Regions from separate parts of the Acidovorax sp. SDU_ACID1 genome, predicted to be linked through region 2. Evidence: riboswitches for the same ligand, from Rfam matches in the RefSeq annotation. Region 2 holds a riboswitch; the other holds the start of a gene.

Region 1 (4,940 bases), 2.5 Mb from region 2:
CCGCCGCCGAGGTCGCCCGGCTCAGCGCGCTGGCGCGCATCGCCCAGATCGCCTTCGGCGCGCTCTCGCTCGTGCTGGGCACTCTGCTGGCGCTGTGGCTCGTGCGCAGCATCACCCGTCCCATCGCACTGGCCAGCGCCACGGCCGACCGCGTGGCGGGCCTGGACCTGCGCCAGGAAATCGCAGGCCATGCGCGCGACGAGACGGGCCGCATGCTGGCCTCGCTGGCCGTGATGCAGGACGCGCTGCGCACCGTCGCGCGGCAGGTGCAGTCCGCCGCGCAGAACATCAGCGGCGCCTCGCACGAGATCGCGGGCGGCAGCGCCCACCTCTCCAGCCGCACCGAGGAGGCGGCCGCGAGCCTGCAGCAGACGGCCGCGGCGCTGGAGCACGTGACGCGCAAGGTGCACGAATCCACCGACGCGGCGCGCCGCGCCGAGGCCCTCGCGGCCGAGGCTGCGGGGGTGGCGCGCGAGGGCGGCGGCGTGGTCGCGCAGGTGGTGGGCACCATGGGCCAGATCACGGCCAGCTCGCGCAAGATCGCCCACATCACGGGCGTGATCGACTCCATCGCGTTCCAGACCAACATCCTGGCGCTCAACGCCGCCGTGGAGGCCGCGCGCGCTGGCGAGCAGGGTCGGGGCTTCGCCGTGGTGGCGCAGGAGGTGCGCAGCCTGGCCAACCGCTCGGCCCAGGCCGCCCGGGAGATCAAGGCGCTGATCGGCGCATCGGTGCAGCAGGTGGAGGCGGGCAGCCACCTCGTGGGCCAGGCCGGCGCCACCATGCAGCGCATCGTCGCGGCGGTCGGGCATGCCGCGCAGACCATGGGCGAGATCACCGCCCATGCCCAGGCGCAGGACCGCGACATCGCCGCCATCCACCAGGCCGTCTCGGGCCTGGACCGGATGACGCAGCAGAACGCCGCGCTGGTGGAGGAATCGGCCGCCGCGGCCGAGGGCCTGCACACCCAGGCGCGCGAGCTGAGCGCGCTGATCAGCCGCTTCGTGCTGCCAGCGCCGCGGGCGGGCGAGCCGCCGCGGCTCGCCCTGCTGCCCGGCGCCTGAACGCCGTCAGGCCACGGGCTGGATCGGCACGTACAGCGCGCCGCCCGTGCGGTTGAATTCCGCCGCCTTCTCCTGCAGCCCCTGCTGCGCGAACTCGCGCACCTCCTGCGTGATCTTCATCGAGCAGAACTTGGGGCCGCACATCGAGCAGAAATGCGCCACCTTGGCGGAGTCCTTGGGCAGCGTCTCGTCGTGGAATTCGCGCGCGGTTTCCGGGTCCAGGCCCAGGTTGAACTGGTCCTGCCAGCGGAAGTCGAAGCGCGCCTGGCTCAAAGCGTCGTCGCGCGCACGGGCGCCCGGGTGGCCCTTGGCGACGTCGGCCGCGTGCGCGGCGATCTTGTAGGCGATGATGCCCTGCTTCACGTCGTCGCGGTCGGGCAGGCCCAGGTGCTCCTTGGGGGTCACGTAGCAGAGCATGGCCGTGCCCATCCAGCCGATCATGGCGGCGCCGATGGCGCTGGCGATGTGATCGTAGCCGGGCGCGATGTCGATGGTCAGCGGGCCCAGGGTGTAGAACGGCGCCTCGTGGCAGTGCTTGAGCTGCTCGGTCATGTTGGCCTGGATCATGTGCATGGGCACGTGGCCCGGGCCTTCGATCATGGTCTGCACGTCGTGCTTCCAGGCGGTCTGCGTGAGTTCGCCCAGCGTGCGCAGTTCGGCGAACTGCGCCTCGTCGTTCGCGTCGCTCGCGCAGCCGGGGCGCAGGCCGTCGCCGAGGCTGAAGGACACGTCGTACTGCTTCATGATGTCGCAGATGTCCTCGAAGTGCTCGTAGATGAAGCTCTCGCAGTGGTGCGCCATGCACCATTTCGCCATGATGGAGCCGCCGCGCGAGACGATGCCAGTGCGGCGCTGCGCCGTGAGGTGGATGAACGCGAGGCGCACGCCCGCGTGGATGGTGAAGTAGTCCACGCCCTGCTCGGCCTGCTCGATCAGCGTGTCGCGGAAGATCTCCCAGGTCAGGTCTTCGGCGATGCCGCCCACCTTCTCCAGCGCCTGGTAGATCGGCACGGTGCCGATGGGCACGGGCGCGTTGCGCACGATCCAGTCACGCGTGGTGTGGATGTTCTTGCCGGTGGAGAGATCCATCACGTTGTCCGCGCCCCAGCGGATGGCCCAGACCATTTTCTCCACCTCTTCCTCGATGCTGGAGGTGACGGCGGAGTTGCCGATGTTGGCGTTGATCTTCACCTTGAAGTTGCGCCCGATGGCCATCGGCTCCACCTCGGGGTGGTTGATGTTGGCGGGGATGATGGCGCGGCCGCGCGCCACCTCGTCGCGCACGAACTCGGGCGTGATGAACTTCGGGATGCTCGCGCCCAGGGGGTTGCCGGCTAGGCGCTGCTCGCGCGCCACGTCCTGCATGTACTGCTGCATCCACTCGCGGCGGCCGTTCTCGCGCAGGGCCACGTATTCCATCTCCGGCGTGACGATACCCTTCTTCGCGTAGTGCATCTGCGTGACGTTGGCTCCGCTCTTGGCGCGCAGCGGCCGGCGCTGCAGCGCGGCCGCCTCGGCGCGCAGGTGCGCGAGGCGTTCGCCGTCCTCGCCCTTCTGACCATCATCGAGCGCCTGGCGCACCCGGCCCTCGTAGCTCTCGGTGTCGCCGCGTGCGGCGATCCAGGCGCCGCGCACGCTGGCCAGGCCCTGGCGCACGTCGATCTGCACGGAGGGATCGGTGTAGGGGCCCGAGGTGTCGTACACGCTCACCACCTCGCCGTTGGTGAGCGCGATGTCGCGCACGGGCACGCGCAGGCCCGGCGCGCTGCCGTCGATGTACGACTTGGTGGATGCGGGAAAGGGCTCGCGCGTAAGGGCGAGCAGTTGGGCGAACTTGTCGGGGGCGTTCATGGCGGGCACTCCGGTGAAGGTGGATGGAATGCTCCGCAAATCGGCGGGATGGCCCGCGCGCGTGCCATGGCACACGCACGGATTCCCACTGCAGCTCTTCTTACGCTGGTACTAACCAGATCAAGTTCGCGGTTCCGGCGGTCAGGTCCGCCGTCTCAGCACGCCCAGGAGCCTGTTCAAGGTTTTCTAGAGATCGCTAAAAAACTTGAACAGACTCCTACGTGCACCCCGGAGCGAGGCGCAGTTTACGCCAAACGCTCCAGGACCAGCACCGCGAAGAACATGAAGGCCGCGATGATCGTCCACTTGACGATGACCAGGCCGAAGCGCTTGTAGCGCTGCTGGCCCGTGGCAGCGAAGAAGGCGAAGGAGACGGCCGCCGCGAGCAGCAGCAGCATCACGGCCCAGCGGAAGATCAGCATCGCGCGGGCACTCCGTCACCAGGCCCGCGCGGGCTGCGCGAAGCCCGCGGGGGCGTGGCGCTCGTTCTGGAACGTGACGATCTCCCACGCATCCTCGTGCGCGAGCAGTTCACGCAGCAGCAGGTTGTTCATCGCGTGGCCCGAGCGGAAGGCGCTGTAGGCGGCCAGCAGCGGCTTCCCCACGAGGTACAGGTCGCCCATCGCGTCGAGGATCTTGTGCCGGGCGAATTCGGCGTCGTAGCGCAGGCCGTCGCTGTTGAGCACCTTGTAGTCGTCCATGACGATGGCGTTGTCCAGCCCGCCGCCGAGCGCGAGGCCGTTGGAGCGCAGCATCTCCACGTCCTTGGTGAAGCCGAAGGTGCGCGCGCGCGCGATGTCGCGCGTGTAGTTGCCGCTGCCCAGATCGAACTCCACGCTCTGCCCCGTGGAATCGACGGCCGGGTGGGCGAAGTCGATCTCGAAGCGCAGCTTGAAGCCGTGGTACGGGTCGAGCCGCGCCCACTTGAGGTTGTTGCCCTCGCCCTCGCGCACCTCGACGGGACGCTTGACGCGGATGAAGCGCTTGGGCGCGTTCTGCAGTTCCACGCCCGCGCTTTGCAGCAGGAACACGAACGAGGCCGAGGAGCCGTCGAGGATGGGCACTTCCTCGGCCGTGATGTCGATGTAGAGGTTGTCCAGCCCCAGGCCCGCGCAGGCGGACATGAGGTGCTCCACCGTATGCACCTTGGCGCCGCCCGCGCCGATGGTCGAGGCCATGCGCGTATCGACCACGGCCGTCGCGGTGATGGGGATGTCCACCGGCTCGGGCAGGTCGACGCGGCGGAACACGATGCCCGTGTCTGCTTGAGCCGGGCGCAACGTCAACTCGACCCGCTGGCCGCTGTGCAGGCCTACGCCGACGGCGCGGGTCAGGGTCTTGATGGTGCGTTGCTGGAGCATCCGGCGATTTTACCGGGCGCACCCTTGTGGGGCACGGGAAATCCCGCTATCGGCGCGATAGCCGCACAGACAAAAAAACCGGCCGCGCCCCGGAAGGCGCGGCCGGTTCGTGCAAGGCCGCAAAGGCTCAGTCGGCCTGCTTGCGCAGGAAGGCCGGGATCTCCAGGTCGTCCATGCCGCCCGAGGACAGCGCGTCCACGCGCGCCGCGGCCTGGGTGCGGTTGGTGCGCCACACGCTGGGCACGGCCATGTTGCCGTAGTCGGCCTGGGCCGTGCCGCCCAGCACGCCGCCGGCCACGGCGGCGCCGGCCATGGGCATCTGGTAGGCCACGTTGTCGGTGCCGGTGCGCAGGCTGCCCTGCACCACCTGCATGGGCTGGCGGCGGGCGTTGGCGCGCGACAGGCCGGTGGCCACGACGGTCACGCGGATCTCGTCGCCCAGCGTGTCGTCGTAGGCGGCGCCGAAGATGACGTGCGCATCGGGCGAGGCGTAGGCGTTGATGGTGTTCATCGCGAGGCGCGACTCGGACAGCTTCAGGCTGCCCTTGCTGGCCGTGACCAGTACCAGCACGCCCTTGGCGCCCGACAGGTCGATGCCCTCCAGCAGCGGGCATGCGATGGCCTGCTCGGCGGCGATGCGCGCACGGTCAGGACCGCTGGCCGT
Region 2 (4,940 bases):
GTGCTATGCGCTGGGCGTGCTGGTGGCGCTGGTGCTGCCCAGCCAGGACCTGGTAACGGCGCTGCTGCTGGCGCAGGGCGGGCTGATCGCGCTGTCGCTGATCCTGATCGACGAGGTGGACAACGCCTATGGCGATACCTACTCAGGCTCGGTGTCGGCGCACAGCCTGTGGCCGCGCTGGAGCGTGCGGCGCTGGGGCTTCATGGTCGCGCTGGCCTGCACGGCGTTCGCGCTGGTGCTGCCCATGCACAGCCTGGAGCCGTTTCTGCTGCTGCTCAGTTCGGTGTTCGTGCCGCTGTTCGGCGTAATCCTGGGGCGCCTGGCATTCGGCGCGCATGCCGGCGCGCTGCTGCGCAACGCACGCGGCGTGCACGGGCTGCCCGTGGTGCTCTGGCTGGCGGGCATCGCCTGCTACCACCTGCTGCCGCGCGTGCTGCCGGGCATGGGCGCAGCGCTGCCCACGCTGGCGGTGTGCTTCGTACTGGCCTTTGCCACGCGCCCGCGCAACGCTACGGAATAGATAGCTGCTTGCGCTTGTCGATCAAGGACTTTCACCTGTTTTTCGGCTGAACATGGCGAACGGCAAGCGCGAGCCGCTCATTTAAATATAGCGACCGCGGAACTTCGATCGCGTGGCCCCCTCCACCTTGTGTTGCAACCCATTTTCACAAGGAGTAACCGCCCCGTGTCTTCCACACCGGCCCGCCTCGCCCGCACCCTCTCCTGCGCCGCTTTCGCCGCCGCGCTGTGCCTGCCCGCCATCGCACAGGCGCGCGAGTTCGTCAGCATCCACGGCAATACGGTCAATGTCCGCACGCAGCCCACGACGCGCTCCGCCACGGCGTGGGAGCTGGGGCGCGGCTACCCGCTGCAGGTCGAGCAGCGCAAGGGCCAGTGGCTCAAGGTACGCGACCATGAGGAGACGCTGGGCTGGGTCTTCGCACCGCTCACGGCCAAGACGCCCCACCGCGTGGTGACCGCGCGCACCGCCAACCTGCGCGCCGGCCCGGGCACCCAGCACAAGCGCGTGGGCCAGCTGGAGCAGCACGAGGTGATGCGCACGCTGGGCCGCTCGGGCACCTGGGCGCAGGTGCAGCGCGCCAGCGGCCAGAAGGGCTGGGTGGCCCAGCGGCTCACCTGGGGCTGGTGACGATGCGCTGCGCCACGGGCGCATAGCCGTGGTTGAGCGGGCCATGGCCATGGCCCGTGCGCACGTCGGCCCCCGCGGCGATGGCGCCCAGGATGTAGACGCGCGCGAGCTCCACGGCTTGCGGCAGCGCATGGCCCAGCGCCAGGTGCGCGGTGATGGCCGACGACAGCGTGCAGCCCGTGCCATGGCCGTTGTGCGTGGCGATGCGCGGGGAGGCCAGGCGGTGGAGCCCGCCGCCGGGCAACGCCAGCACGTCCACCACGCGCTCGCCCGGCAGGTGGCCGCCCTTGAGCAGCGCGGCGCGCGCGCCCAGGTCCAGCAGGCCGGTGGCGGCAGCGTCCAGCTGGTCCTCGGCGGCGAGCGTGCGGCCCAGCAGCAGGCCCGCCTCGTCCAGGTTGGGCGTGACCACGGAAGCCAGCGGGAACAGCTCGCGCACCAGCACGCCCACCGTCTCCTGGGCGATCAGGCGGTCTCCGCTGGTGGCGACCATCACGGGGTCGAGCACTACGTGGGGCAGGCGGTGGCGGCGGATGGCGTCGGCCACCACGCGCACCACCTCGGGCGCATGCAGCATGCCGATCTTCACCGCATCCACGCCGATGTCCTCCACCACTGCATCGATCTGCGCGGCCAGGAACGCGGGCGGCACGCCATGGATGCCGCACACGCCCTGCGTGTTCTGCGCAGTCAGCGCGGTGATGGCCGTCATGCCGTAGCAGCCCAGGGCGCTGAAGGTCTTGAGGTCGGCCTGGATGCCCGCGCCGCCGCCGCTGTCGGAGCCGGCGATGGACAGCACGCGCGCATAGCGCCGGGCCGGAGTCGGTGTTTCTTGCGTCATGACAAAAATTATCAACCGTAAGGACACTGCCCCTGTGCTGTAATTCCCAGCACGGACGAAACAGGGGTGTCCCTGCCATTGGGGCAGGCGGCTGAGAAAGACCCTCACACCCGATCCAGATCATGCTGGCGTGGGAAGTTTCAGGCCTCGGTGCCACGCTCTGTCTTGTCCCGTCCTTGGAACAACGATGCCTGCGCACCCTCTTCTTCGCTCCCCCGCTTCCATCACCCTCCTCGGCGCCGGTCTCATGGGCCGGCTGCTGGCCGTGGAGCTCGCGCGCCAGGGCCACAGGGTCGAGGTGCACGAGGCCGGCGGCCCCAGCGCCGAAGGCTCCGCGGCGCGCGTGGCAGCCGCCATGCTGGCGCCACTCGCCGAATCGGCCGTGACCGAGCCCGGCGTGGTGCGCATGGGCCAGCATGCGCTGGGACGCTGGCCCGCGCTGCTGGCGCAACTGGCCGGGCCCGTCTTCTTCCAGCAGGAGGGCACCCTCATTCTCTGGCACCGGCAGGACGCGCCCGAGGCCGCACGCCTGCGCCACAAGCTGGAGCAGACGCAGGCCACCGTGCCCGGCCTGCCCGCGCTGCAGGTGCTGGACGCGGCCGGCGTGGCGCAGCGCGAGGGCGCCGTGGCGGGCCGATTCCACCAGGGGCTGTACCTGCCCGGCGAAGGCCAGCTCGACAACCGCCAGCTGCTGGCCGCGCTGGCCGCCACCATGGAACAGCTGGGCGTGCGCACGCACTGGCACAGCACACGCGCGCCGGGCGACTTCCAGCCCGGCGGCGCGGGGCAGCCGGACTGGGTCATCGACTGCCGCGGCCTGGGCGCACGCACCCAGTGGCAGGCGCTGCGCGGCGTGCGCGGCGAGGTGGTGCGCCTGCACGCGCCGGACGTCACGCTGCAGCGCCCCACGCGCGTGGTGCACCCGCGCTACCCGATCTACATCGCGCCCAAGCAGGAGCACGTGTTCGTGATCGGCGCGACGGAGATCGAGTCCGACGACCTCTCGCCCGCCAGCGTGCGCAGCGCGCTGGAGCTGCTCAGTGCCGCCTATGCGGTGCACCCGGGCTTCGCCGAGGCGCGCATCCTGGAGATCGCCACCCAGTGCCGCCCCACCCTGCCCGACAACCTGCCCGCCGTGCGCGTGGTGCGGCAGCGCGTGCTGGAGGTCAACGGGCTGTACCGCCACGGCTTCATGATCGCCCCCGCGCTGCTCGACGTGGTGCTGCAGGTGCTGAACACGGGACAATCCGCGCTGGCCTCCGATTTCGCGCTTTCGCTTTCACTGCCCTCATGAACGTCCTCATCAACCAGACCGCCACCGAGTTGCCCGTCGGCGCCACCGTGGCCGACGCCGTGGCCCACCTGAATCCCAAGCCCCCTTTCGCCGTGGCCGTGAACCTGCAGTTCGTGCCCCGCGCCGGCTATGCCGCGCACGCGCTGCAGGCGGGCGACAGCATCGAAATCATCGCTCCCGTCACCGGAGGCTGAGAACACCATGACCCACACCACCGACGACGCGCTCGTGCTCTACGGCCAGCGCTTCCAGAGCCGCCTGCTGCTGGGCACGGCGCGCTACCCCTCTCCCGCCGTGCTGGAGGCCGCCGTGCGGCGCGCCCGCCCGGCCATGGTCACCGCGTCGCTGCGCCGCCAGGGCAGCAACGCGGCCGAGACCGGCAGCAGCTTCTGGGAACTGCTCAGGCAACTGGACGTGCCCGTGCTGCCCAACACCGCCGGCTGCCACAGCCTGCAGGAAGCCATCACCACCGCCCACATGGCGCGCGAGGTGTTCGACACGCCCTGGATCAAGCTGGAGCTGATCGGCGACGACTACACGCTGCAGCCCGACACGCTGAACCTCGTGCAGGCGGCCGAGCGGCTGGTGAAGGACGGCTTCCACGTGCTGCCTTATTGCACCGAAGACCTCGTGCTCTGCCAGCGTCTCGTGGACGTGGGCTGCCAGGCCGTCATGCCCTGGGCCGCGCCCATCGGCACCGGGCGCGGCCCGGTCAACCCCTATGCGCTGCAACTGCTGCGCGAGCGCCTGGCCGTGCCCATGCTGGTGGACGCGGGCCTGGGCCTGCCCTCGCATGCCTGCCAGGTCATGGAATGGGGCTACGACGGCGTGCTGCTCAACACCGCCGTGGCGCTGGCGACCGACCCCGTGGCCATGGCCGGTGCCTTCGCCGACGCCGTGTCCGCCGGCCGCGCCGCGCGCCAGGCGGGCGCGATGGCGCCGCAGGAGGCGGCCCAGCCCAGCACCCCCGTGCTGGGCACGCCGTTCTGGCACCACACGCAGGGCTGACCCATGAGCGACGACCTGCAGCAGGCCATCCTGCGCCACCACGCGCCACGCTTCGCGGGCTTTCCCGCGCAGCCCATGCCGGAGTCCACGTCCGGCGACCCGGTCTACCGCGCCGCACTGGCCGCGTGCAGCCAGCTCGGCTTCATCGCGCACGACGCCGACTGCCTGGCCCGTGCCTGGAGCGCCCAGGCGCTGCGCCTGGGCCATTTCGACGCGGCCCTCTGGCCCGATGCGCCGCAGGATTTCGGCCTGCAGCCGCGCCCGCACGCCCTGCCCTTCGCCTCCTGCCCGCAGCGGCTGAGCCTGTACGCAGTGCTGCCCGATGCCGCCTGGGTGGGCCGCATGGCGCGCGCCGGCGTGCCCACGGTGCAACTGCGCTTCAAGAGCACGGATGCCGACGCCATTGCGCGCGAGGTGCGCGCGGCCGTGCAGGCCGTACAGGGCACCGGCGCCCTGCTGTTCATCAACGACCACTGGCGCGAGGCCATCGCCGCCGGCGCCTATGGCGTGCACCTGGGCCAGGAAGACCTGGACGCGCTGCACCCCGACGACCTGCGCACCCTGCGCGATGCCGGCCTGCGCCTGGGCGTCAGCACCCACGGCTACGCCGAGATGGTGCGCGCCGATGCCGCCTGCCCCAGCTACGTCGC

What was found. Region 2 has a riboswitch for thiamine pyrophosphate ahead of AAG689_RS12980 (FAD-dependent oxidoreductase). Riboswitches for the same ligand answer to the same signal wherever they lie in the genome.
Region 1: it holds a riboswitch for thiamine pyrophosphate, as region 2 does, so the genes downstream of both, thiC (phosphomethylpyrimidine synthase ThiC) here and AAG689_RS12980 (FAD-dependent oxidoreductase) in region 2, are expected to answer to the same signal.

The regions. Positions count from the first base shown of each region.
Region 1 covers NZ_CP152342.1:127,061-132,000, reverse strand. Annotated here, with positions in the region: gene AAG689_RS00585 (methyl-accepting chemotaxis protein) at 1-1,064, shown strand, start outside; gene thiC (phosphomethylpyrimidine synthase ThiC) at 1,071-2,915, opposite strand; TPP riboswitch at 2,996-3,156, opposite strand; gene AAG689_RS00575 (hypothetical protein) at 3,161-3,337, opposite strand; gene lpxC (UDP-3-O-acyl-N-acetylglucosamine deacetylase) at 3,353-4,276, opposite strand; gene ftsZ (cell division protein FtsZ) at 4,404-4,940, opposite strand, start outside.
Region 2 covers NZ_CP152342.1:2,638,801-2,643,740, forward strand. Annotated here, with positions in the region: gene AAG689_RS12965 (purine-cytosine permease family protein) at 1-520, shown strand, start outside; gene AAG689_RS12970 (SH3 domain-containing protein) at 686-1,150, shown strand; gene thiD (bifunctional hydroxymethylpyrimidine kinase/phosphomethylpyrimidine kinase) at 1,134-1,988, opposite strand; TPP riboswitch at 2,041-2,142, shown strand; gene AAG689_RS12980 (FAD-dependent oxidoreductase) at 2,176-3,282, shown strand; gene thiS (sulfur carrier protein ThiS) at 3,279-3,476, shown strand; gene AAG689_RS12990 (thiazole synthase) at 3,484-4,290, shown strand; gene AAG689_RS12995 (thiamine phosphate synthase) at 4,294-4,940, shown strand, end outside.